Regions from separate parts of the Promicromonospora sp. Marseille-Q5078 genome, predicted to be linked through region 3. Evidence: riboswitches for the same ligand, from Rfam matches in the RefSeq annotation. Region 3 holds a riboswitch; each other region holds the start of a gene.

Region 1 (7,204 bases), 1.0 Mb from region 3:
CATGCTCGAGGCGATCGCGGCGGCGGTCGAGCGGGCGCCGGGCCGGGTCGTCGCGACGATCGGCGGCGACGGACCGCAGCTCGTCGAGGCCCGCCGCTGGGTGCGCGAGCACGGCCTCGCCGACACGGTCCGCCTGGTCGGGCGGCTGACCCCGACGGAGCTCAAGCGCCTGTACGTGCGGGCCGACGTGTTCGTCGCCCCCGCCGTGCAGGACGCCTTCGGCATCGCCGCCCTCGAGGCGCAGGCCGCGGGCCTCGCCGTGGTCAGCCGGTCGCAGTCGGGCGTGGCCGAGCGGCTCGTCGACGGCCGCGACGCCCTGCTCGTGGACGACGACGCCGCGATGGCGGACGCCCTCGTCCGCCTCGCCGACGACCCCGCAGTGCTCGACGCGATGATCGCGCACAACCGCTCGGCCGAGCTCGCGACGTCGTGGCCGCGCGTGCTCGCCGACGTCGACGCCGCGTACGGACGGGCCGCCGAGCTCGCCCGATGAGCCCGCCGCCGCGCGTCTCCCGCGCCCCTGGTCACGCGCAGATCGATGCCTCGACGTATCACCCGGGGAGCCGCGCGCCTCGTCTCACGTGACCGGCGACAAGGGGATCGCCGGCAGACGTGAGGAGCGACGATGACCATCACGACACGCACCCGCACCACTCGCGCACGGCTCGCCGCCGTGGTCGGAGGGCTCGCGGCGATCGCGGCGCTGGGCCTGACCGCACCCGCCGCCACGGCAGCACCCGACGACGGCGGCGCGCCCGTCCAGGTCCAGCAGGTGACGAGCGACCGGCCGGTCACCGTGCAGGACGTCCGAGCGACGGCGGCCTCGAGCACGCTGTACTGCGCCGTCATCGACGGCACCTTCGGCTGCAAGGACTACGCGGTCGGCAAGGGGCTCGTCGTGGCCCGTCTCTACGACGGCGCGAACTACTCGGGGCGGCAGGTCGTGATCTTCAACCCGAAGTACAGCGTCGGGTGCACCGCGACGACGTCCGACAACGAGGGCGGCTCGGTCCTCGGCGCGATGTCCAACAAGGTGACCTCGGTCCGGACGTACAACCACTGCGACGTGAAGCTGTTCGACGGCTCGTCGAAGAACGGGGCGAGCACGGGGTGGATCGACCGCACCGGCCGGCTCGGCTCGCTCGACAACCGGGCGAGCTCGTTCGCGATCTCCTGACCCGGAACGGCCGCGGCCCCGCTCCCCTTCCGGGGGCGGGGCCGCAGGACGTCACTCCCACTCGATGGTGCCCGGCGGCTTGCTCGTCACGTCGAGCACCACGCGGTTGACCTCGCTCACCTCGTTGGTGATGCGGGTCGAGATGACGGACAGCACGTCGTAGGGCAGGCGCGTCCAGTCCGCCGTCATGGCGTCCTCGGAGGACACGGGACGCAGCACGATCGGGTGGCCGTAGGTGCGGCCGTCGCCCTGCACGCCGACGCTGCGCACGTCGGCCAGCAGCACCACCGGGCACTGCCAGATCTCGCCGTCCAGACCCGCCTTTGTGAGCTCCTCGCGCGCGATGGCGTCCGCCTTGCGCAGCGTCTCCAGGCGCTCGGCCGTCACCTCGCCGACGATCCGGATGCCCAGGCCCGGCCCGGGGAACGGCTGGCGCGCGACGATCTCCTCCGGCACGCCGAGCTCGCGGCCCACCGCGCGGACCTCGTCCTTGAACAGCGTGCGCAGGGGCTCGACCAGCTCGAACTGCAGGTCGTCGGGGAGCCCGCCCACGTTGTGGTGGCTCTTGATGTTGGCGGCGCCCTCGCCGCCCCCCGACTCCACGACGTCCGGGTACAGCGTGCCCTGCACGAGGAACCGGACCTCCTCGCCGTGCGCGCCCGCCTCGGCCACGATGTCGCGCTGCGTGTCCTCGAAGACGCGGATGAACTCGCGGCCGATGATCTTGCGCTTCGTCTCCGGGTCGCTCACCCCGGCGAGCGCGGAGAGGAACCGCTCCTTCTCGTCGCGGACGATGAGGCGCACGCCGGTCGAGGCCACGAAGTCGTCCTCGATCTGCTCGACCTCGCCCTCGCGCATGAGGCCGTGGTCCACGTGCACGCAGGTGAGCTGGTCGCCCACGGCCTCCTGGACGAGCGCCGCGGCCACGGCCGAGTCGACGCCGCCGGAGAGCGCGCAGATGACGCGGGCGTCGCCGACCTGCGCGCGGATCGCGGCGACCTGGTCGGCGATGACGTTGCCGGGCGTCCAGTCGGGCTTCAGCCCGGCGCCCTCGTACAGGAAGCGCTCGAGCACGGCCTGGCCGTGGGCGGAGTGCTTGACCTCGGGGTGCCACTGCACGCCGTACAGGCGGCGGCCGGTGTCCTCGAACGCGGCGACGGGCGAGCCGGACGACGTGGCGAGCACCTCGAAGCCCTCGGGCGCGGCGTGCACGGAGTCGCCGTGGCTCATCCAGGTGGTCTGGTGGTCCGGGGTGCCCGAGAGCAGCACGCCGGCCTCGCCGACCTCGACCTCGGTGCCGCCGTACTCGCGCTGGCCCGTCTGGGCGACCGTGCCGCCCAGCGCCTGCGCCATCGCCTGGAAGCCGTAGCAGATGCCGAGCACCGGCACCCCGGCCTCGAACAGGGCCGGGTCGACGAACGGCGCGCCCGCGGCGTACACCGACGACGGCCCGCCCGACAGGATGATCGCCGCCGGGTCCTTGGCCAGCATCTGCTCCACGGTGGCCGTGTGCGGCACGATCTCGGAGTAGACGCTCGCCTCGCGCACGCGGCGCGCGATGAGCTGGGCGTACTGGGCGCCGAAGTCGACGACCAGGACAGGGCGGAGGGAGTCGGTGGCGGGAGACGTCACCGGGTCATCCTAGCCGCGCGCCACCGGCCATTCTGCCCCGTCACCGCGTCGGGTAGGTCACCTCGACGCGCCGGTTCAGCGCCCGCCCGGCGGGGTTGTCCTCGCCGGACACCTCGTTCTCGGCGACCGGGTCGGCCTCGCCGTGACCCTCGACCTTCAGCGTCAGGTCCGGTCGCTCCCCGCCGAGCACGTCCGCGACCGCGGCCGCCCGCTGCCTCGACAGCCGGCGGTTGAACGCGTCCGAGCCGACGGAGTCGGTGTACCCGTCGACGTGCACGGTCGCGTCCTGCGGCACGTCGGCCGCGAGCGCCGCGACGGCCTCCTCCGCCGCGGGCGTCAGCGCGGCCTCGCCGAACTCGAACAGCAGGTCGGAGGTGAGCGTGACCACCGTGTCGTCCTTCTCCTCGCGCTGCCGCTCGAGCACGACCGTGGAGTCCTCCGGGCGCAGCGGGAACGTCCCGTCGGCGGCGCGGAGGTCGAACGTCGCGTCGGCCGCCATCGCGGCGGTCACGTCCGCCCCCTCGACCCTGGCCTGTTCCTCGCCGAGGGCCTCCTGGGCCTCCCGCACCCGCTCCGGGTCGGCGGTCACCCCGGGCGCCGTGCCGCCGAGCCCCACCACGAGGCCCGCCGCCAGCGCGACGGCGGCCGCGGCGCGGGCGGTCACTCGGCGCCGCCGTCGGCGTAGGTCACCGTCGCGCCGGTGAACAGCGGCAGCCCCTCCCCGGGGAGGACGTCGACCGACGCGGGCTCGCCCTCCGGGGCGGGCAGCACGGCGGAGACCTCGATCGTGCCGTGGTTGGGGAACGTGAAGGTGATGTTCTCGAGCGGGGACACGAGCATCGACGCCCGGCACCGCTGCTGCGCGAGGCTCGCCTTCACCGGCTCGTCGGTGTCCTCCTGCCACGCGCCCTCGGTGCAGAACGGTTTGTACGCCTTGAGCCCCTCGCGATCGGTGACCGTGGTGCTGGGCTCGACGCCCAGGTCGTAGTAGCTCGCGCCGGCGTCGGCGGGCGCCTCGTCGTCGTCCCAGCGCAGCGCCCAGCGGACCGTCGTCGTCCCGCCGGCGACCTCCACCGACCGCAGGGTCACCGTGACCTCGCCGCCCCAGGCGTCCCCGCCGCCGTGCGGGGTGGCGATCGTCTGCTCGGCCATCACCTGGTCGGCCACCGTCGCCGTCCCCGGGCCTGCGGCGTCCTGCACCCCATCGGACGACCCGGTCGCCGCCCCGCCCGGGGCGTCGGCGTCGCCTCCCGTGCAGCCGGACAGGACGAGGAGCGCTCCGGCCAGCAGCAGCGCGGCGGTGCGGGGGCGTGCGGACATGGGCGTCTCCTGGGCTCGGGGCGTGGGCGCCCCGGGCGTCCGGAGCAGGGCCGGCCCACTGTGGCACACGACACCCCCGGGCGGTACCGCCCGGGATGGGGAGAACACCCCGTCCGGCTCGGCGCGGTCAGCCGAGCCGCTCCCGCAGCTCGCGCGCGGCGCGCTCCGGGTCCGGCGCCTGCGTGATCGCCCGCACGACGACGACGCGCGAGGCACCGGCGTCGAGCACCGCGCCCAGCCGCTCGGCGTCGACGCCGCCGATGGCGAACCACGGGGTGGCGGGGCGGGTCGCGGCGACCTCGCGGAGCAGGTCGAGCCCGACGGCCGACCGCCCCGGCTTGGTGGGGGTGGCCCACAGCGGGCCCACGCAGAAGTAGTCGACGTCGGGGTCGGCCTCGGCGTCGGCGGCCTGCGCGGCGGAGTGCGTCGAGCGGCCCAGCACCGGGCCGGGGCCGAGCAGCGAGCGCACGGCGGGCACGGGCAGGTCCCGCTGCCCCATGTGCACGGCGGGCGCCCCCGTCAGCCCGGCGACGTCCGCCCGGTCGTTCACGGCCCACAGCGCGCCGTGCTCGGCGGCCACGCGGGCCACGACCTCCTGCAGCTCGAGCTCGCGCGCGACGTCCAGGGTCTTGTCGCGCAGCTGGACGACGTCCACCCCGCCCGTGAGCGCCGCGTGCAGGAAGTCCTCCAGGTCGCCGCGCTCCTCGCGGGCGCCGGTGCACAGGTACAGGCGGGCGGCGGCGAGGCGGGCGCGCGCCGCCTCGGGGGCGACGGCGGCGTCGGTCGTGGTCACGCCGGCCAGCGTAACCACCGCCCGCGTTACAGTGGCCGGGCACGGGAGCCCCGCTCGGGGCTGAGAGGGCGCGAGCCGCCGACCGTCGAACCTGATCTGGGTCATGCCAGCGAAGGGAGCGCAGATGCCCACGTCCGACCGTACGGTCCGCGACACCCGCCCCGCCGACGTCGTCGTGGTCGGCGGCGGGATCGTCGGCCTCGCCGTCGCGTGGCGCGCCGCGAGCGCCGGCCTGTCGGTGACCGTGCTCGACCCGGCCCCCGGCGACGGCGCCACCCGCGCGGCCGCGGGGATGCTCGCGGCCGTCGCGGAGGCCGACTTCGGCGAGCGGGAGCTCACCCGGCTCAACCTCGCGTCCGCCGCCCGCTGGCCGGCCTTCGCCGCCGACCTCGCCGCGGCGGCGGGCCACGACGTGCCGCTGCTGCGCGCCGGCTCCCTCGCCGTCGCGTACGACGCCGACGACCTCGCCCTGCTGCGCCGCGTGCTCGCGCTGCACCGCGGGTGGGGCCTCGCCTCCGCCGAGCTCCCGGTGGCCGACGCGCGCCGCCGCGAGCCGTACCTGGGCCCGCGCCTCGCGGGGGCGGCGCTGCTGGAGGACGACCTCGCCGTCGACCCGCGCGGGGCGCACGCCGCGCTGCGCGCCGCGCTCGGCGGCTCCCTGGTCCCCCGCGCCGCCGTGCGCCTGGAGCGCGACGTCACGGGCCGGGTCGTCGCGGTGCACGACGACGCGGGGACGCGGCACCCCGCGGGCGCGGTGGTGCTCGCGACGGGCACGGGCGACCCGTCCGCGCTGCTCGCCGGCGTGCCCGGGGTGCGCGTCCCGGTGCGGCCCGTCAAGGGGATCACCCTGCGGCTGGACGCCGGCCCGGCACTCGCCCTCGCGCACGTGGTGCGGGGCACGGTGCAGGGCCGCCCGGTGTACGTCGTTCCGCGGGACCCGGGCACCGGGGCCGGCCCCGGCAGCGGGCCCGGGCACCGCGAGGTCGTCGTCGGCGCCACCAGCGAGGAGCGCCCGGACGACCGACGGGCCGAGGCCGGCGGCGTGTTCGCCCTCCTGCGCGACGCGCGCGCCCTCGTGCCCGGCCTCGACGAGGCCGCCCTCCTCGAGGTCACCCCGCGGGCCCGGCCCGCCACCCCCGACAACCTGCCGCTGGTCGGCGCCACCGCCGCCCCCGGGCTGCTGGCCGCCGTCGGGCACGGGCGCAACGGCGTGCTGCTCGCGCCGCTCACCGCGGACGCGGTCGTCGCCGCGTTGACCGGAGCGCCCGCCCCCGACCCCGCGGTGACCGCTGCCGACCCGCGGCGCTTCGCGCCCGCCCCCGCCGCCCGCCTCCCCGAAGGAGCCGCCCGATGACCGCTGCCCCCACCGCCCCCACCGCCCTCGTGAACGGCGAGGCCTACCCGCTCGACGGGCCGCACGGCGACGGCGTCGAGGGCGTCGTCGCCGCCCTCGTCCCCGCGTTCGTGGCCGACGGGTCGGTGCAGGGCATCGCCGTCGCCGTCAACGACGCCGTCGTCCCCCGCGGCCTGTGGGCCGGCACCCGGATCGCGCCCGGCGACCGGGTCGAGATCGTCACCGCCGTCCAGGGCGGCTGAGGAGGAAGCATGACCGGCACCACCACCGTCACGCACGACGACCCCCTCGTCGTCGCCGGCACCGAGGTCGGCTCACGGCTCGTCATGGGCACGGGCGGCGCGTCGAACCTCATGACGCTCGAGGACGCGCTGGTCGCGTCCGGCACCCGGCTCACCACGGTGGCGATGCGCCGCGTCGCGGTGCGGCCCGGCGGGACGGGCGTCGAGGACGGCGGCATCTGGGGCCTGCTGGAGCGGCTCGGCATCCGCGCCCTGCCCAACACGGCCGGCTGCTTCTCGGTCGAGGAGGCCGTGCTCACCGCGCAGCTCGCGCGCGAGGCGTGCGGCACCGACTGGGTCAAGCTCGAGGTGATCGCCGACGACGTGACCCTGCTGCCCGACCCGCTCGGCCTCGTCGAGGCGGCGGACCGGCTGGTGCGCGACGGGTTCGTGGTGCTGCCGTACACCAACGACGACCCGATCCTGGCCCGCCGCCTCGAGGACGTCGGGTGCGCCGCCGTCATGCCGCTCGGCGCGCCCATCGGCACCGGGCTGGGCGTGCTCAACCCGCGCAACATCGAGGCGATCGCGGCCGCCGCGCGGGTGCCGGTGATCCTCGACGCGGGCGTGGGGACGGCGTCGGACGCCGCGCTCGCGATGGAGCTCGGCTGCGACGGCGTGCTGCTCGCGACCGCCGTGACGCGCGC
Region 2 (7,204 bases), 1.2 Mb from region 3:
GGTCCGCGGCCTCGCGCACGAGCAGCGCGCTGGACGACACGGGCTGGAAGAACGTCTTGTGGAAGTCCACCGTGACGCTGCGGGCGCGCTCGACGCCGTCCAGCAGGTGGCGGCGGCGCCTCGAGACCAGCAGCCCACCGCCGTACGCGGCGTCCACGTGCAGCCAGGCGCCGACGGCGTCGCACAGGTCCGCCACGGGCCCGATCGGGTCGACGCAGCCGCGGTCGGTGGTGCCCGCCGTCACGACGACCGCCATCACCACGTCCCCCGCGCGCTCGACGTCGACCAGCGCCCGGGCAAGGGCGCCGGGGTCCATCCGTCCCGCGCCGTCCGTCGGGACCGCGACGACCGCGTCGTCGTCCAGGCCGAGCAGCAGGGCGGAGCGCGCCACGCTGAAGTGCCCCGACGCCGTCGCGAGCACCCGCAGCCGGCCGAGCCGGTCGCGGCGCGCCGCCCCGCCGAGCCGGGCGCCGTCGGGCGCGGTGAGCGCGCGCTCGCGGGCCAGGTGCAGGGCCTGCAGGTTCGACTGCGTGCCGCCCGAGGTGAACACGCCGTCGCCGTCAGGGAACCCGATGCGCGCCGCGGTCCACTCGACGAGGCGCTGCTCCATGAGCGTCGCGACCGTCGACTGGTCGTACGTGTCGACCGACGTGTTGATCGCGGCGAGCATCGCCTCGGCCCCGACGGCCGGGAGCGCCACCGGGCAGTTGAGGTGCGCGGCGTAGGCGGGGTGGTGGAACCAGACGGCGTGCGAGGCGTACAGCTCCGCGGTCTCGCACAGCGCGTCCGGGGTCCCGACCGGCGGGCCGTCGAGGTCGACGCCGTCGACGAGCGCCTGCAGCTCGCGACGGCTCGCGCCGCAGAACGGCTGCCGGGCGCCGGCGACCCGGTCGGCCAGGTCGTCCACCACGGCGTGCAGCGCGACGGCGTAGTCGGCCGCCGTGTCGCCCCGCAGCAGCGCGCCGGGCGACGTCCCGTGGACGGGCAGGGGTGTGGGCATCGTCGGGTCGCTCCTCGGAGGTAGGCAGGGCCGACCCGTTCCACTTAGGTCAGCCTGGCCTAACTTAGGTATCCCTAAAACCCAGCGCAATCGCAAGGTCCGGCATGTGGGCGGGACGCGGCGAGAGTCATCTCACACACGTCCCGCCCACGGCCGGCCGGGTCAGCGCACCGTCGGCGTCGGGAGATAGACCTCTCCCCCGGCGGCCCGGAACTCGGCCGACTTCGCCGCCATGCCGGCCGCGGCCGCCTCCGGTCCCACGCGCTCCGCCTGGGCGGCCGCGCCGCCGAACTCGTCGCGGATGTCCTGCGAGATGCGCATCGAGCAGAACTTGGGCCCGCACATCGAGCAGAAGTGGGCCGTCTTCGCCGCCTCCGCCGGCAGCGTCTCGTCGTGGTACTCCTCGGCCAGGTCCGGGTCGAGGGACAGCGCGAACTGGTCGCGCCACCGGAACTCGAACCGGGCCTTGCTCAGCGCGTCGTCACGGTCGCGCGCGCCCGGGTGCCCCTTGGCGACGTCCGCCGCGTGCGCCGCGATCTTGTACGTCACCACGCCCGTGCGCACGTCGTCGCGGTCCGGCAGGCCGAGGTGCTCCTTGGGCGTGACGTAGCAGAGCATCGCCGTGCCGTACCGCGCGATCTCCGTCGCGCCGATGGCCGAGGTGATGTGGTCGTAGCCGGGAGCGATGTCCGTGACGAGCGGCCCGAGCGTGTAGAACGGCGCCCCGTCGCACAGCTCCTGCTGGCGCTCCACGTTCTCGCGCACCAGGTGCAGCGGCACGTGCCCGGGGCCCTCGACCATCACCTGGACGTCGTGCGCCCACGCGCGCCGGGTCAGCTCCGCCAGGGTGTCGAGCTCGGCGAACTGGGCGGCATCGTTGGCGTCCGCGAGCGACCCGGGCCGCAGGCCGTCGCCGAGCGAGAACGCGACGTCGTACCGCGCGAAGATCTCGCACAGCTCGTCGAAGTGCGTGTACAGGAAGTTCTCCTCGTGGTGCGCCAGGCACCACCCGGCCAGGATCGACCCGCCCCGGCTGACGATGCCGGTGACGCGGTCGGCCGTGAGCGGCACGTAGCGCAGCAGCACGCCCGCGTGCACCGTCATGTAGTCCACGCCCTGCTCGCACTGCTCGATCACCGTGTCCCGGTACACCTCCCAGCTCAGCCGGGACGCGTCGCCGTCCACCTTCTCCAGCGCCTGGTAGATCGGCACCGTGCCGATGGGGACCGGGGAGTTGCGCAGCAGCCATTCCCGCGTGGTGTGGATGTCGTCGCCGGTGGACAGGTCCATCACCGTGTCCGCGCCCCAGCGGGTGGCCCATTCCAGCTTCTCCACCTCCTCCGCGATCGAGGAGTGCACGGCGGAGTTGCCGATGTTCGCGTTGACCTTCACCGCGAACGCCCGGCCGATGATCATCGGCTCCGACTCCGGATGGTTGACGTTGACCGGGATGATCGCGCGGCCCGCGGCGACCTCGCTGCGGACCAGCTCGACGTCGACGCCCTCGCGGAGCGCGACGAAGCGCATCTCGGCGGTGACCTCGCCCCGCCGGGCGTACGCCATCTGCGTGACGACGGCGCCCTCGCGGCCCCGGCGCGGCGGGCGCGCCTCGCCCCGCCACTCCGCCGACGCCGCACCCCGGCGCCGGGCGCCCCGGCCGTCGTCGGCGAGGTCGCGCGCCCGGCCGGCGTACGTCCCGGTGTCCCCGCGGGCCTCGATCCACGGCTCCCGCAGGGGCGCGATGCCGCGGGTGGGGTCGCCGCCCGGGCCCTGCGTCCGGTAGACGCGGACCGGCGGGTTGGGGGTGCCGTCGGGTGAGGGCGCCAGCCGGATCTCGGTGACCGGGACGCGGATCCCGTCCCGGTCGAGGTGGGCGAGCGCGCGCGACGGTGCAGTGTGCATCTGTTTCTCCAACTTCCTACGCCGGCATGACCCGGTCAGGTTCGACGGTCCGGGCCGCATCAGCCCGATCTCAGCCCTTGCGAGGGCACCCGTGGGATCGCCGGTCACGCTAGCACCGGGCCGAGGCCCGCGCACGCAAAGTCGTGACACGGGCCACAGGATCTGGGAAAGTCTTCGCCATCAGGGCGGTGGGGACCGTCCACCGCCCCCGTCCCGGGGAGGGACCCATGACAGGCATGGCGCGAAGGAGCTTGATGCGAGCGACGACGGCAGCCCTGGCAGCGGGAGCGGTGATCGCGCCGACGGCGGGCGCGGCCGGCGCGTCGCCGTCGCAGGACCAGGAGCCGACCGGCAACAAGATCACCACCACGCACTGGGACGGCGTCGCCGATCTGCGCCGCGGCACCTGGGAGAACCTGCGCCCCGGTGCCGGCGGCACGCTCGTCGTGCGCGGCTCCGGCGGGCCGACCACCGACTACACCGACCCGTTCGGCGACGGGTCCGCCGTGGCGTACGAGACGGGCACCTGGACCTCGCCGGTCGTCGAGACCGGGTACGCGCTGGACGAGTCCGTGACCTCGTGGAACGCCACCACCCCCACCGGCACGTGGGTCGAGACCGAGTTCCGGGGCCGCAAGGCCGACGGCGCGTGGACCACGTGGTTCGTCATGGGGCGCTGGGCGTCCGGGGACGACTTCGCGCCCGCCGACGGCTCCGTGGGCGACATCCACCGCACCTCCGTCGACGGGCAGAGCGACGACGACGCCGCCCTGTCCACCGACACGTTCGTCGCCCGCACAGGGCGCGAGCCCGAGGCGTTCCAGACGCGCGTCACCCTGTACCGGCCGGCCGGGTCGACGGCGACCCCGCGGCTGGCCGGCGTGACGACGATGACCAACGAGTACCTGCCCACGTCCGCCTACACGGGCACCAGCGACTTCACGCTCGGGCGCGCCGTGGAGCTCGACGTGCCCGGCTACTCGCAGCTCGTCCACATCGGCGAGTACCCGGAGTTCGGCGGCGGCGGCCAGGTGTGGTGCTCGCCGACGTCGACCACGATGATCCAGTACTCCTACGGCCGCAAGCACCAGGTGCCCGCCGCGGAGCTCGCGGACATCGTGGCGCCGAACGGCGACCCGCAGGTGGACCACGCCGCGATCGGCGCGTGGGACTACACGTACGAGGGCGCGGGCAACTGGCCGTTCAACACGGCGTACGCGCACCGGTACGGGCTCGAGTCGTTCGTCACGCGGCTGCGGTCGCTGGCCGAGGCGGAGCGGTTCGTCGCGGCGGGCATCCCGCTGGTCGTGTCGATCAGGTTCGCCGAGGAGGAGATGCCCGAGGCCGGGTACGGCACCAACGGCCACCTCGTGACCATCGTGGGCTTCACCGCCGACGGCGACCCGGTCATCAACGACCCCAACAAGGCCACTGACGCCGACGTGCGGAACGTCTACACGCGCGAGAACTTCGAGCGCGTCTGGCAGACCTCCACCGACGGCCTGACGTACGTCATCCACCCGCACCAGGTGACGCTGCCCCGGAACGTCCCGGGCGCCACGCCCAACTGGTGACCCCTCGCCGGTCGGGCCCGTCGAGACCGAGCTGCCGAGGTAGTTCACAGCCTGCCGAGGTAGTCCAGATCCCCGCGAGGTAGTCCAGATCTCGCCGAGGTAGTGGTCCAGTCCACTACCTCGGCGAGATCCGGACTACCTCGCGGGTCTCGACAGGCTCGACCGACGGCTCGGCGTCAGTGCGAACGCACCGGACCGACGGGGTCGGAGACGAACGTCGCCGACGTGTACCCGCGGGCGGAGACGGTCACCTCGGCCGAGATGTCGGCGCCCCGGTCGCGGCCGGTGAGGTGGTAGCGCCTGCCGTCCGCGCCGCGCACGGGCTCGCCGTCGCGCAGCCACTGCACCTCGACGCGGAGGTGCCGCGAGTCCGGCAGGTACTCCCCCGGGTCGACGGTGAGCGTGCGGCCGATCTTCGCCTTCCCCTCGATGCTCGGCCCCTCGACGTCGGTGACCACCGGGTCGTGCAGGACGACGTCGGCGGCGCGGGTGAACACCTGCCGGTGCGCGTACCAGAGCTGGTAGTACGCGTCGTCGCCCCGGACGTCCGTCCGGTCGTCGGGTGCCGACCCGTCGAACGAGACCGCCCGGTAGTAGTCGGTCGACACGTCATCGTCGGACACCACGTAGCTCTGGTCGGTGCCGATCGTGTACTCGATGGGCGTGACGGCCTGCGGGGCGATGCCCGGGTAGGGCTGGTACGCCGCGGCCTCCGGGTACGCGCGGCCGTAGATCGCGGCCGCCTCGTCCCCGCTCACCGTGACGGTCTGCCCGGTGCTGGGCACGACGACGGGCCGGTCGGCCGGGTTGTGGATCCAGGCCAGCGAACCGGCCCACCACACGCCGAGCCACTCGCCCTGCACCTGCGCCACGACGAGCTTGTGGCCCGAGGTCACGCGCGCGCTGACGTCGCTGGCGTGCGTGGTGCCGTCCGCGCCGTCGGGCTTCCAGCCCGGGTCGCGGGCGTAGGGCGCGTCCAGCGACGGCTGCTGGTAGGCGAGCGCGAAGTTGGTGCCGGCGCCCGCGACGCAGTCGCCCGAGCCGGGTGACGCCTGCTCGCAGCCCGTCACGGGGTTGGCGTTGTCGTCGTATCCCGCGACGACCTCGACGACGTCGCCGGGCGCGACGTCCGTCGTCGGGTCCAGACCGTTGCCGATCGGCGCGCCCAGGAGCTCGAAGTAGTGCTCCCAGTCCCAGTACGGGCCCGGGTCCCAGTGCACGCTCTTCGTGTACCCGGGCAGGATGCCGGGGACCTGGTCGTGCCCGATGACGTGGGCGCGGTCGAGCGGCACGTCGTACGTCGCCGCGAGGTAGCGCACCAGCTCGGCCGACGACTGGTACATCGACTCGGTGAACCAGCCCGACGTCCCGGCCCAGCCCTCGTGCTCCAGCCCGATCGAGTGCATGTTCATGTACCAGTTGCCGGCGTGCCAGCCGACGTCGGCGGGCTCGAGGTGGTTGGCCACGTGCCCGTCCGACGAGCGCAGCGTGTAGTTCCACGCCAGGTACGTGGGGTCGGTGACCAGGCGCACGCTCGGCTCGTAGGCCGTCTCGGTGTCGTGGATGACGATGTAGTCGATCGACGGGCCGCCCTCGCCGGTGCGGTCGGCCTGGTCGTGGTTGCCGTAGCTGCCGGTGTCGTCCGGCAGGTCGGGGCTCTCCTTCGCGTAGGGCGCGGGCAGCCACTCGCAGCCGAGGCCGGGCGGGCAGTCTGCCGCCGGGTCGCCCGCGGCCTTCGTGGTCGCCCTGGGCAGGGCGGCGTCCGGCCGCGCCGCCAGGGTGACGCCGCCGTCGTCGGTGGTGCGCGCCTCGCCCGTGCGCAGGGTGGCGAACACTCGGTCGGCGAACGTCGGCGCGTCGCTCATCCGGGCGACGGCGGTGCCCCAGGTCGCGAGGCCCCCGCCGGCCGGCTGACCCGCCGCCTCCTGGTAGGAGGCGAGGAGCGCGGCGGCGCCGCAGGTGTTGGCCGCCGCGTCGGACCGCAGCTCCGCGGCCGGCAGCCCAGTCAGCGCGGCGGCGCGGTCGAGCTCGCTCACGGCCGCGCGGGTCGCGGCGTCCTTGCCGGCCCCGTCGGGCGCCTCGGCGGCGTGGTCGAGCAGGTTGAACAGGCCGTAGCCGCCGTCCGCGCTCGGCTCGCCGGCGTGCTGGTCCCAGCGGGACTCCATGTAGGAGACGGCCTTGAGGAGGTCGGCGGGGACCCCGGTGGCGTCGCTCGCGGCGGCGAACGCGGACTCCTGGTCCGGCGCCGCGACGACGGCGTCGCAGCTCACGTCGGAGGCGGGGGGCGCCGACGGCCCCGCCCCCGCGGTGACCGCCGGGATCGTGACCAGGGGGATGAGGAGGCCGGCGGCTGCCAGCCCGGTGGTGCGTCGTCGTACGGATCTCACGGGGAGTGCTCCTCTCGAGGACGGTGTGCGCTCGGGGCGCACCACGTCATCGAACCGTGAAATCCCGTTTCATGGGAAGTGCTAGACGTAAAAAATCCCGCCGCACGTGGCGGCGGGATCACCGCGCGACGACGGGCAGGTCGCGCGGGCGGGTCAGGAGAGGCGGACGGTCGCCTGCGAGCGACCCAGCACCTTGGCGCCCTCGTGGGTCACCGTGAGGTCGACGCGGACCGTGCCCGCGTCGGTGTCGATCGCGCCGACGGTCGCGGTGACCTCGACGGCCGCGGTGCCGCGCTGCGGCACGGGGACCGGCTTCGTGAAGCGGGTCTGGTACGCCACGA
Region 3 (7,204 bases):
ACTCCAGGGAGAGCAGCTGGGTGTGCCGGAACACCCGGCGGCGCAGGTCGAGCAGCACCCCCTGGGCGATGCGGGCGGCCTGCCGCACGTACGCGCCGGCGCACACGCCGCCGACCACGGCGGCGACCAGGTAGGCCGAGCCGACCAGCACGAGGGTGCCGACGTCCCCGTCCATGAGGTCCGGGACGGCGGAGTCGATCGCGACGGACACCAGCCACGGGCCTGCCACCTGGCCGAGGGTGGAGAGCACGACCAGGAGGCCCGCGACGCCGAGCGCACCCCGGCGCGGCCGGAGCATCTCTCCCAGCAGGAGCATCGAGCGGGACCGGACGGCGCGCGACGTCTCCTTGTCGAGTCGGGTGGCGTCGTCCGCGTCCGCGTCCGTGGGGCGACGACGTTCCTCGGGCAGGGGCTCGGCCAAGGGCTCGGGCAGGGGCTCCGCCGCGGGGTCGGGTGACGCGGGACCGGGTGCGGGCGTGCTGGGGCGGCTCACCGCTGGACCTCCTGGGTCTGGGCCTGCTCGGACTCTCGCTGCTCGAGATCTCTCTGCTCGGAGTGCTCGGGGCTCTCCTCCCAGTCCTGCTCGAGGCTGGAGATGACGTGCCGGTAGTGGGCGTCGGTGGCCAGCAGGTCGCTGTGCGTGCCGACGGCCGTGATGCGCCCGTCCTGCAGCACCGCGACGCGGTCCGCGAGCGCCACGGTGGACGGACGGTGCGCGATGACGAGGCTGGTGGTGCCGGCGAGGACGTCGCGCAGGCGGCTGGTCACGGCCTCCTCGGTGGCGACGTCGAGCGCCGACAGGGGGTCGTCGAGCACCAGCACGGCGGGCCGGGCGGCGATCGCCCGGGCCAGCGCCAGGCGCTGCCGCTGCCCGCCGGACAGGGACAGCCCCTCCTCGCCGATCTTCGTCTCGACACCGTCGGGCAGGTCGGCGACGAACCCCGCCTGCGCCACCTCGACGGCCTCGTGGAGGCGGCGCTCCCGCTCGGCCTCGGGCACGGCGTCGGGGCCGGCCTCCGGGACGCCCAGGAGCACGTTGTCCCGCACCGACGCGGAGAACAGCGTGGGGTCCTCGAAGGCGACCGCGACGGCCCGGCGCACGTCGTTGCGGCGCATGCTGCGCACGTCGACGCCGTCGAGCAGCATGGCGCCGCCGGTGACGTCGAAGATGCGCGGCACGACCATCGCCAGGGTGGACTTGCCCGAGCCGGTGAGCCCCACGAGCGCGGTGGTGGTGCCGACGGGCAGCTCGAGGTCGACGTGCTCGAGCACGGGGTGCGCGGAGTCCTCGTAGCGGAAGCTCACGTCACGCAGCTCCACGTGGCCGCGGGGCGCCCCCGCCTGCACCGGGTCGGCCGGGTCGGCGAGCGGGTTCGGGGTCTCCATGACCTCGAAGAAGCGGTCTACGGCGGTGCGGGCGTTGAGCGTCATCGACAGTGTCATGCCGAGGTCGACCACGGGGCCGTTGATCACGGCGGCCGTGAGGAAGAAGGCGACGAGGCTGCCGAGCGTGACCTGCCCCTGGGCGGCCAGCACCGACCCGAGCACGAGGCAGACGGCGAGCGTGATCTCCGGGATGAGCTGGAGCGACGTCGTGACCGTGGCTTGGTTGCCCGCCTTGCGGATCTCGGTCTGGCGGAGCTCCTCGGCCTGGTCGGTGAACGAGTCGAGGGCGTCGCGCCCCCGGCCGAACGCCTTGAGCACGCGGATCCCGTGCACGGACTCCTCGACGGTGGTGGCGAGGTCGCCCGACTGGTCCTGCGAGAGGCGTGCGATCACGCGGTAGCGGCGCGAGAAGCGGAAGGCGATCACCGTCACGGGGATGGCACCGGCGAGGTACACGAGGCCGAGCCAGCCCGCGGTGCTGAGCAGGATCGCGACGCCGACCACGATCGTCACGACGCTCACGACGAGCTGCAGCAGGCCGAACACCAGCCAGCGGCGCAGCAGCCCGAGGTCGCCCATGACGCGGCTGAGGAGCTGGCCGCCCGGCCACCGGTCGTGGAACGCGACGGGCAGGTCCTGCAGGTGGCGGAACAGCGCCATCCGCATCACTGCCTCGATCCGCGTGCCCGGGTACATCACGAGGTTGCGGCGCAGCAGGACGAGGCCGGCCTCGGCGACGCCCAGCAGGAGGACCGCGACCAGCGGCACCACGAGAGCGCCCAGGTCGTGGGCCGCAGCGCCGTCCGCGAGCGGCCCCTCCACCAAGGCCTGCAGGACGCGCGGGATCGCGAGCGCGGCGAGGCTGGCGCCCAGCGCGGAGAACAGGCCGCCCACGAGCCGCGGCACCGCCGGCTTGACGTAGGGGTACAGCCGGCGCACGGAGGCGAGCGTGGAGAGCTCGGACCCCGCGGGCGCGGGCGGGCCGGGCGGCCCGGAGGACCGGCCCGGCGGGGTGCCGGTCGCGGCGGGGCGGCGCGGTGCGGAGGAGGCGGAGCTCCTCCTGGGACTGTCGGAGGGATCGGCGCTGCTGGCGCCTCGGCTGCTGCTGCGCGAAGTGCGCGTCGTGTCGGGCATCACACCTATTCTGTCACTCGCCCCCGACATCCTTGCCCCGGTCACCCGGCACGTCGCGTCGGCGGGACACCGCTTACCCCCGGCGGGGCGCCGCGGCATCCCGCCGGAACGGCCCGGGCTCAGCCGACGACGGCCCCCGCGCCGCGGCGCCCCGGGGCGTCGTCCGCGGCGCCGGTCTGGTCGAAGAACGCCAGCTCGTGCTCGCAGGCCTCCTGGAACGCCCGCGCCATCCGGGCCCGCGTGGTCGGCGGGGCGGCCCCGGCGACCCGGCGCAGGATCGCGACGGCCTGCGCCGTGGCCTGCGCGAAGGCGTCGTCCGCGTACGTGCCCAGCCACGCCGAGTACGGGTGGTCCGCGTGGTCCCGGGCGGCGAGGCGCTCCCCCACGTCCTGATAGATCCAGTAGCAGGGCAGGACGGCGGCCACCAGCGTCGCGTAGTCGTCGCCGGCCGCACGCAGGTGCTCCAGGTAGGCCGCGGTCGTCGGGCTGGCGGGCACGTCCTGCGGCTCCCCGCCCAGCCACCGCGTGTGCAGGTCCAGCTCGGTCACGAGCGCGCCGTGCGCGCCGCCCGCCCAGAACGCCTGCTCCGCCCGGGTCGGCGCGAGCTCGCTGGCGCGGGCGAGGCAGCGCGCGTACTCGCGCAGGTAGATCGCGTCCTGCTCCAGGTAGGCGCGGAAGTGCCCGGCACCCAGCGAGCCGTCGCCGAGCGCGCGCACGAACGACAGGTCGTCGATCGCGCCGCGCACGCCCGCCACGTCGTCCCACCACCGGGCGACGAGCTCGTCGCCCGCGCGGTCGTCCCCGGGCGTGGGCCCCGCCGGCCGCGACGCGCCCGGCGGCGTACTGCCCGCCAGGTGGTCCACCGGGCCGTGCCCGCCGCCCACCGCGAGCGCCTCCCCCGCCCGGATGGCCGCCGTCAGCCACGCCTTCGTGCCGCGCAGCGCCTCGGCCCAGTCGCCGGTCCGGACGAACCGCGCCGCGAGCCCGCTGGACAGCGAGCAGCCGGTGCCGTGCGTCGCGCGGGTGGGCACGCGCTCCCCGGCGAGCTCGACGAGCACCCCGTCCGGGCCGACGAGCGCGTCCGGGGCGCCCCCGCCCGCGAGGTGCCCGCCCTTGGCCACGACGAGCACCCCGTGCCGGGCGGCGAGGCGGCGCGCCTGCTCGAGGGCGGCCGGCCAGCCGGGGGCGACCGGCTCCCCGGCCAGGACGGCGAGCTCGGGCAGGTTCGGGGTCACGACGTCGACCTGCCCGAGCATGTCCCGCACGGCGCGCTCCGCCGCCGGGTCGAGGAGCCGGTCGCCGCTGGTGGCCACCATCACCGGGTCCAGCACGACCGCCGGCCGCACGGTGGTCGCCCCCCGCGGCAGGCCGTCGAGCCAGGCGCCCACCGCCTCGGCGACGGGCGCCGAGGCGAGCATGCCGATCTTCACCGCGTCGATCGCCACGTCGTCGGCCACCGCGTCGAGCTGGGCGGCGAGGAACGCGGGCGGCGGCACGTGCACGTCCCGCACACCGTGCGTGTTCTGCGCCGTGAGCGCGGTGAGCGCGGCCATCCCGTACCCGCCGGCCGCGGCGACCGACTTCAGGTCGGCCTGGATCCCGGCACCGCCGGACGGGTCGGAGCCCGCGACCGCGAGCACGCGGGGCCGGCTGGGGACGGCGGCCGACCACGAGGAGCGGGCAGAGGAGCGGGCAGAGGTGCCGGCGCTGCCGGCGGAGCTGTCGTGAGGTGCGCGCGCACTCATGTCGACATCCCTTCGCTAGTGCGAGCTAGATCAGGTTCGACGGGTGTGATCTCAGCGGCCCGACGCCGACCGTGGCCGGCGACGTCGGGTCGCACCCCGTGTCGTCGCGCCACGCTAGCCCAGCGCGGACGACGACGCCGGGCGGGTCCGGCGCGCGCGTCGCGACGGGGGCGGCGGCGGGACGGGAACGGGGACGCGGGCGGGAGGGGGCCGCCGGAGGGCGCGCGATAGGGTGACCCGGTGCCCGTGGTCCTCCGTCGTGCGCGCGAGCTCCTCGTCGCCGGTACGACGCTCAGCATCGCGGCCGCCGCCCACCTCCTGGCCGGCGGCACGCTCCCCGGGGCACCCCTCGCCTGGCTCGTCGTCATGGCCCTCACCGCCCCGCTCGCGGTGTGGACCGCACGCCGCCGGCTCACCCTCCGCCGCCTGCTGCCCGCCATGGTCGCGCTGCAGCTGGTGCAGCACTCCGCCCTGGAGCTCCTCGGCACGACCCGGACGGCCGGTCCGGCCGGGACCGGTGCCGTGGGACTCGCGGGCCACGCGGGCCACGCCGGGCACGACCTGGGGCCCGGCTCCCTGCCGCCCGCGACCGGCACGGCCGCGCACCTGCACCACGCGGACGGGGGCGGTGCAGCGACCTGGATGCTCGCCGCGCACGCCGCGGCCGTCCTCGTCACGGCCCTGCTGCTCGCGGCGGGCGACCGGGCGGCACAGAACGTCCTGACCCACCTGCGGCACGTGGCGGTGCTCGTGCAGGGCCCGCCCGCGCTGCCGGTGCCCCGCCGGGCCGCCGTCGTCACCGGCCGCACCTGGCGTCCCCGGCCCGGGGACGCCGTCCGACGCCCGCCGGTGCGCGGGCCCCCGCTGCTCCAGGCCGCCCTCGTGCGCGCCGCCTGAACCTGCCCCGGTCCGACGTCGGACGGGGGCGGGCCCCTCGTCGTCCCCGACCGTCAGACCCACGGAGCAGACACCCATGCCCACGACCACCCGTTCCTCCCTCCCCCGCGCGCGCCGCCTCGCGGGGGCCGCGGCCCTCGCCGTGCCCGCCCTCGTGCTGGGCGCGGGCGCCGCGTCCGCGCACGTCACCGTGACACCGGACTCGGCAGAGGCCGGCGCATACGCCACCCTGACCTTCAAGGTCCCCAACGAGTCCGCCGACGCGTCCACCACCGCCGTGAAGGTCGACCTCCCGCAGGACTCCCCGTTCACCAGCGTGTCCGTCGAGCCCGTGCCCGGCTGGACCGCGAAGGTCACCCAGGCCCCGCTCGACGAGCCCGTCGAGGTGCACGGCACGAAGGTCACCGAGGCTCCCGCGAGCGTCGAGTGGACCGCCGACGGCCCCGACGCCGCCATCGCCCCCGGGGAGTTCCTCCGCTTCACGGTGTCCGCGGGCGCCGTGCCCGACGGGGTCGACGCCATCTCCCTCCCGGCGACGCAGACCTACTCCGACGGCGAGGTCGTCGCGTGGGACGACGAGACCACCGGCGACGCGGAGCCCGAGCACCCCGCGCCCGTGCTGCAGGTCGTCCCGGCCGCGGGCGACGACGCGCACGGCACGACGTCCGGCACGGCGTCCGGCGCTGCGCAGGCCGCGGGCGACGACGGGAGCGCCGGCGGCGACTCCGACAGCACCCTGCCCCTCGCGCTCGGGGCGGCCGGCCTCGGGCTCGGCCTGGTGGGCGCGGCGACGGGCGTCGCGGCCCTCGTCCGCACGCGCGCCCGGACGGAGCAGCGGTGAGGGCCCGGCCGGCCCTCGCTCGGCGGTGGGCGGCTCGACGGTCGGGGGCTCGGAGGTCGGCCGTCGCGGCCCTCGCCGCGGTGGGCACGCTCGGCCTCGCCCTGGTCGGCGCCGTCGGCGCGGCGGCACCGGCGAGCGCGCACAACGTCGTCGTCGGCACGGCGCCCGCGACGGGCTCGACCGTCACGAAGGCGCCGGAGACGGTGGACGTCACGTTCGACGACGTGGTGCTCAACCTGTCGGCCGACGGCTCCAGCACGGTCGTCACCGTGACGGACCCGGACGGCACCGACCGTGCGACGGGATGCCCCACCTCGCAGGACCGCACGGTGTCCGTGCCGGTGAGCATGGGCGCGGCGGGCGAGTACACCGTCGACTGGCGCATCGTGTCCGCCGACGGCCACCCGACCAGCGGCGAGTTCACGTTCACCTACGACCCGCCCGAGGGCGCCGCGACGAGCGCCCCGCCCACCGGCGGCGCGACGCCCTGCGGCGCGTCCGCCGCGGCGGACGGCGGGACGGGCGCGAGCACCGGCGCCGGGACCAGCACGGGAACGAGCGCCGGGTCGAGCGACGGGGCGAGCGACGGCGGGGCGTCCGAGCTCGCCGTCGTGCTCGGCATCGCCGGCGGCGTCGTCGTGCTCGCGGGCGCGGCCGTGCTCGTGACGCTGCGCGTCGCGCGCCGGCGGGACTGACGCCGGACCGACACCACCGGAGCACCGCGGCGGCGCGGTCCGGCCTCGCGCCCGGCCGCGCCGCCGTCGCGTCCCCGGACGGCGGCGGCGCCGCCTACGATGCCCACCATGGATGCGGGGCAGATCGTCGGGATCGTCACGGGCGTCGTCGTGGTGGTCGTGCTGGTGACGGCCGTGGCCGTCTGGGCGGTCCGCCGCCGGCGTGCCGCGGGCACGCGGGCGCGGGACCGCGAGGCGGAGCTCGAGCGCATGGGCGTCGAGGCCGGCTCCGCGCTCGTGCGCGCCGACGAGCGCGCGCGGCTCGCCGAGGACGAGCTCGCCTTCGCCGTGGCGGAGCTCGGCGAGCGCGAGACGCGCGACCTCGCGCCGACGCTGCGGCGGGCGCGCGAGCGGCTCGGCGAGGCGTTCCACCTCAACCAGCTCCTGCACGACCACGTCCCGGACACCGACCAGCAGCGGCACGAGTGGTCGGCGCGCATCGTCGACCTGTGCCGCTCGGCCGGCGC
Region 4 (7,204 bases), 1.8 Mb from region 3:
CAGCACCGCGGCCGAGCGCAGGTCGAGGAACTGCGTGGTGCGCGTCCAGATCTCCGTCTCGATCGTGCCGTAGCGCAGCCCGCCGAGCACCAGCACGACGCCGAACGCCGTCGCGCAGAACAGGAACACCACGGCGGCGGCCGACGCGATCGCCGGGCCGAGCGCGGGCAGGGTCACCGTGCGGAACGCCCGCCACGGTGTCGCGCCGAGGGCCCGGGCCGCCTGCTCGGCGCGCGGGTCGAGGCGCTCCCACATGCCCCCGACCGTGCGCACCACCACCGCGTAGTTGAAGAACACGAGCGCCAGCACGATGCCCGCGAAGCTCTCCTCCAGACCGGCCCAGCCGAGCATGCCGCCGGGCGCGAACAGCGCGCGGAACGCGACGCCCACGACGACGCTCGGCAGCACGAACGGCACGGTCACCAGCCCCCGCACCAGCGTGCGCCCGGGGAACCGGCACCGGTACAGCACGTACGCCCCCGGCAGCCCGAGCAGCACGGACAGCAGCGTGCCGGTGACCGCCTGCGCGAGCGTCTGGCCGACGATCCGCCACGTGCGGCCCTGCGACAGCACCTCCGCGAACCCGGAGAGGTCGAGCTCCCGCCCCGTCGGGGTCTCGGTGAAGAACCCCTGCAGGACGAGCGACGCCACCGGCCAGGCGAAGAAGACCGCGAGGAACCCCAGCGGGAGCACGACGGCGGCGCCCCAGCCGAGCCACGCGCCCCAGCGGTCGGTGCGCCACCGGGCCGCCCGGGAGGCGGGCCGGGACACCGGGTGCGGGGTGGCGCGTGCCGTTGCTCGGGTCACGGTGCGCGTCAGTCGACGACCGTCGCCGTCCACTGCTCGATCCACTCGTCGCGGTGCGCCGCCACGTCGGCGGGCGCCACCTCGAACGGCTCGTCGGCCAGGGGCGCGAACTTCGTCCAGTCGGCCGGGAGCTCGACCCCCGGGTCGGCCGGGTACATGTACATCTGGCCGGGGACGTCGGCCTGGAACTCGCCGGTCGTGAGGAAGTCGACGAGCTGCTTCGCGCCCTCCGGGTTCGCGGCGCCCGCGAGCACGCCCGCGTACTCGACCTGCCGGAAGCACGTGTCGAGCATCGCGCTCGTGGTCGAGGACTTCCCGTCCTTGCTCACCGTGAACGCGGGCGACGTGGCGTACGACAGCGCGATCGGGCGCTGCCCGCCCTCGCCGGCCCCGGAGAAGTCCACGTAGTAGGCGTCCTCCCAGCTCTCCGCCACCTTGACGCCGTTGTCCCGCAGGTCGGTCCAGTAGTCCTGCCACCCGTCCGTACCGAACGCGCCGATGGTCGCGAGCAGGAACGCGAGCCCCGGCGACGACGTGGCGGGGTTGGTGACCACCGTGAGGTCGGCGTACTCGGGCTTCGTGAGGTCCTCGAGCGTGGTCGGCGGCGTCACGCCGTTCTTCTCGAACCAGCCGTCGTCGAGGTTGAGGCACACGTCGCCCACGTCGATCGGCGTCAGCGTCCCGGCGAGGTCGTCGGGCGCGTACGCCGCGACCTTCGGGTCGAGGTCCGCCGGCTGGTACGCGTCGAAGACGCCCGCCTCGACGGCGCGCGAGGCGAACGTGTTGTCCACCCCGTAGACGACGTCGCCCAGCGGCGCGTCCTTCGTCAGCACCAGCTGGTTCACCAGCGTGCCGGCGTCGCCGGGGGCCACCTGCTTCACGGTGAGGCCGGACTCCTTCTCGAACGCGGCCAGCACGTCGTCGGAGACGGCGAACGAGTCGTGGGTCACGAGCGTCACGGTGCTCGAGCTCTCGCCGCCCGCGCCGTCCGACGACGTCCCGCCGCCGCCGCACGCCGCCAGCAGCGGCAGCAGGGCGACGACGGCGGCGCCGGCCGCCGTCCGCCTGGTCCTGTGCGTCATGTGTCCTCCTCAGGCATCGAGAAGGGGGTCCTGCGGGCACCCGGCACCGTCGTGGTGCGGCCGTCCGCAGGGATCGAGAATCCCGACTTCCTCCACCGGTGCTAACCGGGTCAGGTTCGAGGGTCTGCGGCGTTCCGCACTCTCAGCGCCGGTGGCGCTCCCCTGTCGTATCACCACGAGCCTACACACCGGCGCCGCGCTACCGTGGTCCCGTCCGCGTCGGCGGGGTGTGACGTGCCTGACGTGCACCGACGTCCGCGGACGCACGACGCACGACCCCGGCGACCCGGGGAACGAACCGAGGGAGAGCACGTGACGGACACCGAGACGCCGCTCGCGGTGAAGGTCGGCACGGTGGTGCTGACGGTCGCCGCCGGATGGGTCGCGCAGAAGCTCATCGGGGTGGTCTGGGAGAGGACCACCGGGAGCGCGGCCCCGACCAACGTGGACGACGACGAGATCTCGATCATCCAGGCCGTGACGTTCGCCGCTGTCTCGGGCGGGGTCGCGGTGCTCGCGAAGCGGGTCGCACGCCGGGGCGCGGTCCGCGCCGCCGCGCGCTTCGGCCACGGCCACTGACCCGAGCCCGAACCGGGGCCGACCCTGGAAGCCCCCGCGTCAGTGGCTGGCGCGGGGGCGCCGGCGCGCCAGCTGCGCGTCGTGACCGTGCGGGCGGTCCACGGGGTGCACCCCGCCGAGCGCGCGGCTGAGCCGGTCCGCGGCGTCCTGCGCGGGCGGCGCCGCCCGGACCACCTCCGCAGCCGTGACGGCGCCGCGCTCCCCGACGGGTCGCGCGAGCGCCTTCATCACCTGCTCGCCCGCGGACTGCGCGGACACGCCCACCTGCGCCCCGGCGTCCGTCAGCACCTCGGTGGCCACTGACTCGTCCACACCGCAGACGGCCATGATCGCGCCCTTGGCCTGCTCCGCCGAGGCCGCGGCGACGAAGGCGCGCGACACGGCGCGGTGCGCCTCCCGGTCCAGCGCGTCGCGCACCACGGGGCTCGCGTCGATGACGTACCCCACGAGGTGGGTCGTCGAGCCGGCGGCGCCGTGGCGCGCCTGTCCCGTCACGACCACGGTGTGCGTGCGGCCGTGGTCGTCCACGACGCGGTGCCCGCCGGCGAACGGTCTACCGGTCCCGAGCGCGATCGTCGCCGTGCGCGAGAGCCGCTCCCGGTCGTCCGGGTGCATGTGCGCGCGGAGCACGTCCGGCCCCGGCTCGATCGCCCCGGGCTCGCGCCCGAAGATGCGGTAGACCTCGTCCGACCACCACCACGCCCCCGTGGCGACGTCGACGCGGTACTGGCCGACGAGCAGCTGGCTCCCGGCGCCGAGCAGCTCCGCGAGCGCGACGATCTCGCGACGCGGAGGGTCGCTGTGCGTGCTGGGCATCGACATGGGCCACCTCCCAGTGCGGTGCAGCTGGGTCCGGCGTGCAACTCACCTGGCCTCTTCACGGTACCGGGAGGTCGCGACAACGCCACCCCACAGCACGACGTCCGCGGGTGGAATCCCGCGGACGTCGTGCGGCCGGGCCGAGATGTCAGACGGCGGGCGTCGCCGCGGGCGCCTCCACGGCGACGGGCTCGGCCTTCTCGGCCGCGACGGCCTTGCGGTGCTCGCGGAACGAGTAGACGACGGCGGCAGCCCAGCCGAGCGCGATGACCCCGAGGACGAGGCCGCGCACGCCGGCGCTGACCGGGAACGAGTCGAGGCTCAGCAGGGTGCGCACGTTGGTGAGCACGATGATGCCGCCGACGGCGGAGCCGAGGACGCGCGGGGGCACGAGGCGCACGAGCCAGGCGGCGATCGGCGCCGCGATGAGGCCACCGATCAGCAGGGCGAGCGCCCAGGTCGGGTTGATGCCGGCGGTGCCGAGGCCGAAGAGGAACCCGAGGCTCGCGGCGACCGCCACGAAGAACTCGCTGGTGTCGATCGAGCCGATCACCTTGCGGGGCTCCATGCGGCCGCTCGCGAGGATGGCGGGCGTGCCCACCGGGCCCCAGCCGCCGCCGCCCGTGGCGTCCATGAAGCCGGCGACCAGGCCCAGCGGCGTGAGGAACCGCTTGCGCAGCGGCTGACCCAGGCGGTCCGTGCGCAGGCCGCGCAGCGTGAACCGCAGCAGCACGTACAGGCCGAGCCCGAGGAGCAGCAGAGACATCAGCGGCTTGGCGATCTCGGTCGAGAGCCAGGACAGGAACGTCGCGCCCGCGAACGCGCCGACGGCCCCCGGGATCCCGATCTTGAGGACGACCTTCCAGTCCACGTTGCCGAACCGCCAGTGGGACGCGCCCGAGGCGAGCGTCGTGCCGACCTCGGCGAGGTGGACGGTCGCGGACGCGGCCGCGGGGTTGGTACCGATCGCGAGCAGCAAGGTGGTGGACGTGACGCCGTAGGCCATGCCGAGGCTGCCATCGACGAGCTGCGCACCGAGGCCCACGAGGGCCAGCAGGACGAGAGTCCGCACGAGTGTTCCCTCCGTGTCGGCGCGGCAGCGGTTCCGCCGCGACAGATGTCAGGTTACCCGATCGGCCCTATCGGATTCAACGGTATCGAGGGGACGACCGCATGATGAGATTCCGCGACGTCCGGTCGCGGGGCGGCGCACGTCCTCGTGCGCGCCCCGTCAGGCGCGGGAAGCGCCCGCGGTCGTCACGGGTTGAGCCAGGCGGACTCGTCGTCGGTCAGCTGGCGCACCACGTCCGGGAGCTTCCCGGCGGCCAGGTCCGCGAGGGTCACCTGCTCGAGGACCTGGCGCACGTTCACGCGCAGGGCGACCCACACGTGCAGCAGCGAGGCAGCCGCGCCCGTGTACTCGAGGTCGGACGGCCGGGCGTCGCGGACGAACATCAGCGGCCCGTCCACGGCGCGCACCACGTCCGCGACGGTGACCTGGCCGGCCGGGCGGGCCAGGACGTACCCGCCGCCCGCACCGCGCCGGCTCGCGACGATCCCCTCGCGCCGGAGGTCGCTGAGGATCGCCTCGAGGAACCGGTGCGGCACGTCCTGCGCGCGGGCGAGCGCCTCGGCGGGAACGGGGCCGCCGTCGGCGGAGGCCGCGAGCTCGGCGGCCGCCCGGACGGCGTAGTCCGCCTTCGCCGAGATCCTCATCGGCCGCCGTCCTCCAGCGGAGCGGCGAGCCGCGCACCCTGGAGCAGCCGCCCGGCCGCCTGGGCGGACGCCGCGAACGAGCCCGTCAGAGGCAGGTCGGGCAGGATGACGGCCTGGGCTGCGTGGTAGACGTCGGGCTTGCCGACCCACGTGCGCCCCGACGGCACGTTCTCGGTGTCGAGCTCGTGGAACCACGAGCCCCGCTCGTGGTCCACCAGGTGCGCGTCGATCCACGCCCACCACTCGTCGGCCTGCTCGGCGTAGCGAGCGTGGTCCGTCGTCCGGTGCAGCACGTCCGCCGCCGCGGCGGCCTCCGCCGCCACCCAGTGGAAGCGGCGAGCCTCGACGGGCTTGCCGGACCAGTCCGTCGTGTACACGAAGCCTCCGCCCCCGGCCGCGTCCCAGCCGTCGGCCACCGCGCGCTCGAACAGGTCCCCTGCCGCGTCGGTCCGCTGACCCACCGTGTCGGCCGCGACGTCGACCTGGAGCAGCAACCGCGCCCACTCCAGCCCGTGGCCGGGGGTGGCGCCGTACGGCTTGAACGGGTCGTGCGGTCGGTCCGCGTTGTACTCGAGCTGGGGCCGCCACTCCGAGTCGAAGTGCTCGGGGATCCGCCAGCCGTTGCGCGACGCCCAGCCGATCACGCGGTCGGCGATCACGGCCGCGCGATCCAGCCAGCGGCGCTCGCCGGTGGCGTCGTGCGCGGCGAGCAGCGCCTCGACCGAGTGCATGTTCGCGTTCACGCCGCGGTACGGGTCGACGACGGTCCAGTCGCGGGACGCCTCGTCCAGGTGCAGGTCGTGCGCGTCCTCCCAGAATCGCTGGTCCAGGACGGCGAGGGCCGACTCCAGCAGGGCCGGGCCGCCGGGCACACCGGCGGTGGTGCCGGTCGACCCCGCAAGGACGACGAACGCGTGCGCGTACGCCTGCTTGAGCCCGTCGAGCTCGTCCGCGCCCGGCCCCCGCGAGGCGAGCCACCCGCCGTGCTCCGGGTCGGCCAGCGTCGACGCCAGGCCCTCGACTCCGCGCTCCGCGAGCTCGCCCGCACCCTCGACGCCCAGCAGGTGCCCCAGACCGAAGACGTGCGTCATCCGGCAGGTGATCCAGGTGTGCGCCGGCTGGGTGGCGTCCACCGCTCCGGCGTCGTCCAGCCAGGCCGCGGCACCGTCAGCGCGGATCGAGGGCTGGGCGAACCTCAGGAGGCTCAGGAAATGGTCGGCGCGCCACGACGACGTGGGTCCCGTGGCGGGAAGAATCGGAGCTCCAGTCACCCGAGGAGCCTATCGGCACGAGGGCGGGCGGCGCGTCCGGCTGCACCGCGCGCCCCGCGTCGGCGCTCATGGTCGCCGTCACACGTCCGACGGGTGCCGTGTCCGTAGCCGGCCTGAATCTGGGTATGCGAAAGGCCCACCCCCGGCGTGCGGGGGTGGGCCTTTCGTGAATGGGTGTCCGGCGGCGTCCTACTCTCCCACCCCCTCTCGAGGGCAGTACCATCGGCGCTGAAGGGCTAAGCTTCCGGGTTCGGAATGGGACCGGGCGTTTCCCCAACGCTATGACCGCCGTAACTTTATCGAGTTGTCAGGGTGAACCCCGGCCACCACGTGTGTGGTGATGGGGTTGGTGCCCGTTTCTCGGGAACCGCACAGTGGACGCGTAGCATGTTATTGACCAAACAGTGTTTGGTGGGTGTGTGAAGTTGTCGGCTTATTAGTACCGGTCAGCTCCGACAGTCTTTCGTCCTGTCTTCCACATCCGGCCTATCTACCCAGTGGTCTAGCTGGGTGCCTTCACCCCCGAGGGGGATGGAAACCTCATCTTGAAGCAGGCTTCCCGCTTAGATGCTTTCAGCGGTTATCCCTTCCGAACGTAGCTAACCAGCCGTGCTCCTGGCGGAACAACTGGCACACCAGAGGTTCGTCCGTCCCGGTCCTCTCGTACTAGGGACAGCCCTTCTCAAGTTTCCTGCGCGCGCAGCGGATAGGGACCGAACTGTCTCACGACGTTCTAAACCCAGCTCGCGTACCGCTTTAATGGGCGAACAGCCCAACCCTTGGGACCTACTCCAGCCCCAGGATGCGACGAGCCGACATCGAGGTGCCAAACCATGCCGTCGATATGGACTCTTGGGCAAGATCAGCCTGTTATCCCCGGGGTACCTTTTATCCGTTGAGCGACGGCGCTTCCACAAGCCACCGCCGGAT

Evidence for each region. A riboswitch is a leader RNA that binds a small molecule or an ion and turns the genes downstream of it on or off. The one in region 3 is predicted to bind thiamine pyrophosphate.
Region 1: linked by a shared signal. The riboswitch ahead of thiO (glycine oxidase ThiO) and the one ahead of ACQFYA_RS10720 (bifunctional hydroxymethylpyrimidine kinase/phosphomethylpyrimidine kinase) in region 3 are both predicted to bind thiamine pyrophosphate.
Region 2: linked by a shared signal. The riboswitch ahead of thiC (phosphomethylpyrimidine synthase ThiC) and the one ahead of ACQFYA_RS10720 (bifunctional hydroxymethylpyrimidine kinase/phosphomethylpyrimidine kinase) in region 3 are both predicted to bind thiamine pyrophosphate.
Region 4: linked by a shared signal. The riboswitch ahead of ACQFYA_RS18995 (thiamine ABC transporter substrate-binding protein) and the one ahead of ACQFYA_RS10720 (bifunctional hydroxymethylpyrimidine kinase/phosphomethylpyrimidine kinase) in region 3 are both predicted to bind thiamine pyrophosphate.

The regions. Positions count from the first base shown of each region.
Region 1 is NZ_JBNPQG010000001.1:1,306,184-1,313,387, reverse strand. Features, by position in the region: gene ACQFYA_RS06075 (glycosyltransferase family 4 protein) at 1-493, shown strand, start outside; gene ACQFYA_RS06070 (hypothetical protein) at 626-1,177, shown strand; gene guaA (glutamine-hydrolyzing GMP synthase) at 1,229-2,809, opposite strand; gene ACQFYA_RS06060 (OmpA family protein) at 2,850-3,473, opposite strand; gene ACQFYA_RS06055 (hypothetical protein) at 3,470-4,129, opposite strand; gene thiE (thiamine phosphate synthase) at 4,257-4,931, opposite strand; TPP riboswitch at 4,954-5,057, shown strand; gene thiO (glycine oxidase ThiO) at 5,047-6,276, shown strand; gene thiS (sulfur carrier protein ThiS) at 6,273-6,518, shown strand; gene ACQFYA_RS06035 (thiazole synthase) at 6,528-7,204, shown strand, end outside.
Region 2 is NZ_JBNPQG010000001.1:1,154,541-1,161,744, reverse strand. Features, by position in the region: gene ACQFYA_RS05290 (pyridoxal phosphate-dependent decarboxylase family protein) at 1-1,000, opposite strand, end outside; gene thiC (phosphomethylpyrimidine synthase ThiC) at 1,163-2,902, opposite strand; TPP riboswitch at 2,899-3,003, opposite strand; gene ACQFYA_RS05280 (C39 family peptidase) at 3,157-4,476, shown strand; gene ACQFYA_RS05275 (N-acetylmuramoyl-L-alanine amidase) at 4,653-6,863, opposite strand; gene ACQFYA_RS05270 (MaoC family dehydratase) at 7,017-7,204, opposite strand, start outside.
Region 3 is NZ_JBNPQG010000001.1:2,314,485-2,321,688, reverse strand. Features, by position in the region: gene ACQFYA_RS10730 (ABC transporter ATP-binding protein) at 1-409, opposite strand, end outside; gene ACQFYA_RS10725 (ABC transporter ATP-binding protein) at 490-2,520, opposite strand; gene ACQFYA_RS10720 (bifunctional hydroxymethylpyrimidine kinase/phosphomethylpyrimidine kinase) at 2,640-4,265, opposite strand; TPP riboswitch at 4,256-4,374, opposite strand; gene ACQFYA_RS10715 (hypothetical protein) at 4,506-5,162, shown strand; gene ACQFYA_RS10710 (YcnI family copper-binding membrane protein) at 5,239-6,003, shown strand; gene ACQFYA_RS10705 (copper resistance CopC family protein) at 6,000-6,698, shown strand; gene ACQFYA_RS10700 (hypothetical protein) at 6,807-7,204, shown strand, end outside.
Region 4 is NZ_JBNPQG010000001.1:4,123,851-4,131,054, forward strand. Features, by position in the region: gene ACQFYA_RS18990 (ABC transporter permease) at 1-807, opposite strand, end outside; gene ACQFYA_RS18995 (thiamine ABC transporter substrate-binding protein) at 816-1,889, opposite strand; TPP riboswitch at 1,960-2,063, opposite strand; gene ACQFYA_RS19000 (DUF4235 domain-containing protein) at 2,202-2,468, shown strand; gene ACQFYA_RS19005 (PAS domain-containing protein) at 2,508-3,284, opposite strand; gene ACQFYA_RS19010 (sulfite exporter TauE/SafE family protein) at 3,436-4,359, opposite strand; gene ACQFYA_RS19015 (RrF2 family transcriptional regulator) at 4,545-5,003, opposite strand; gene ACQFYA_RS19020 (AGE family epimerase/isomerase) at 5,000-6,274, opposite strand; rRNA gene rrf (5S ribosomal RNA) at 6,451-6,567, opposite strand; rRNA gene ACQFYA_RS19030 (23S ribosomal RNA) at 6,691-7,204, opposite strand, start outside.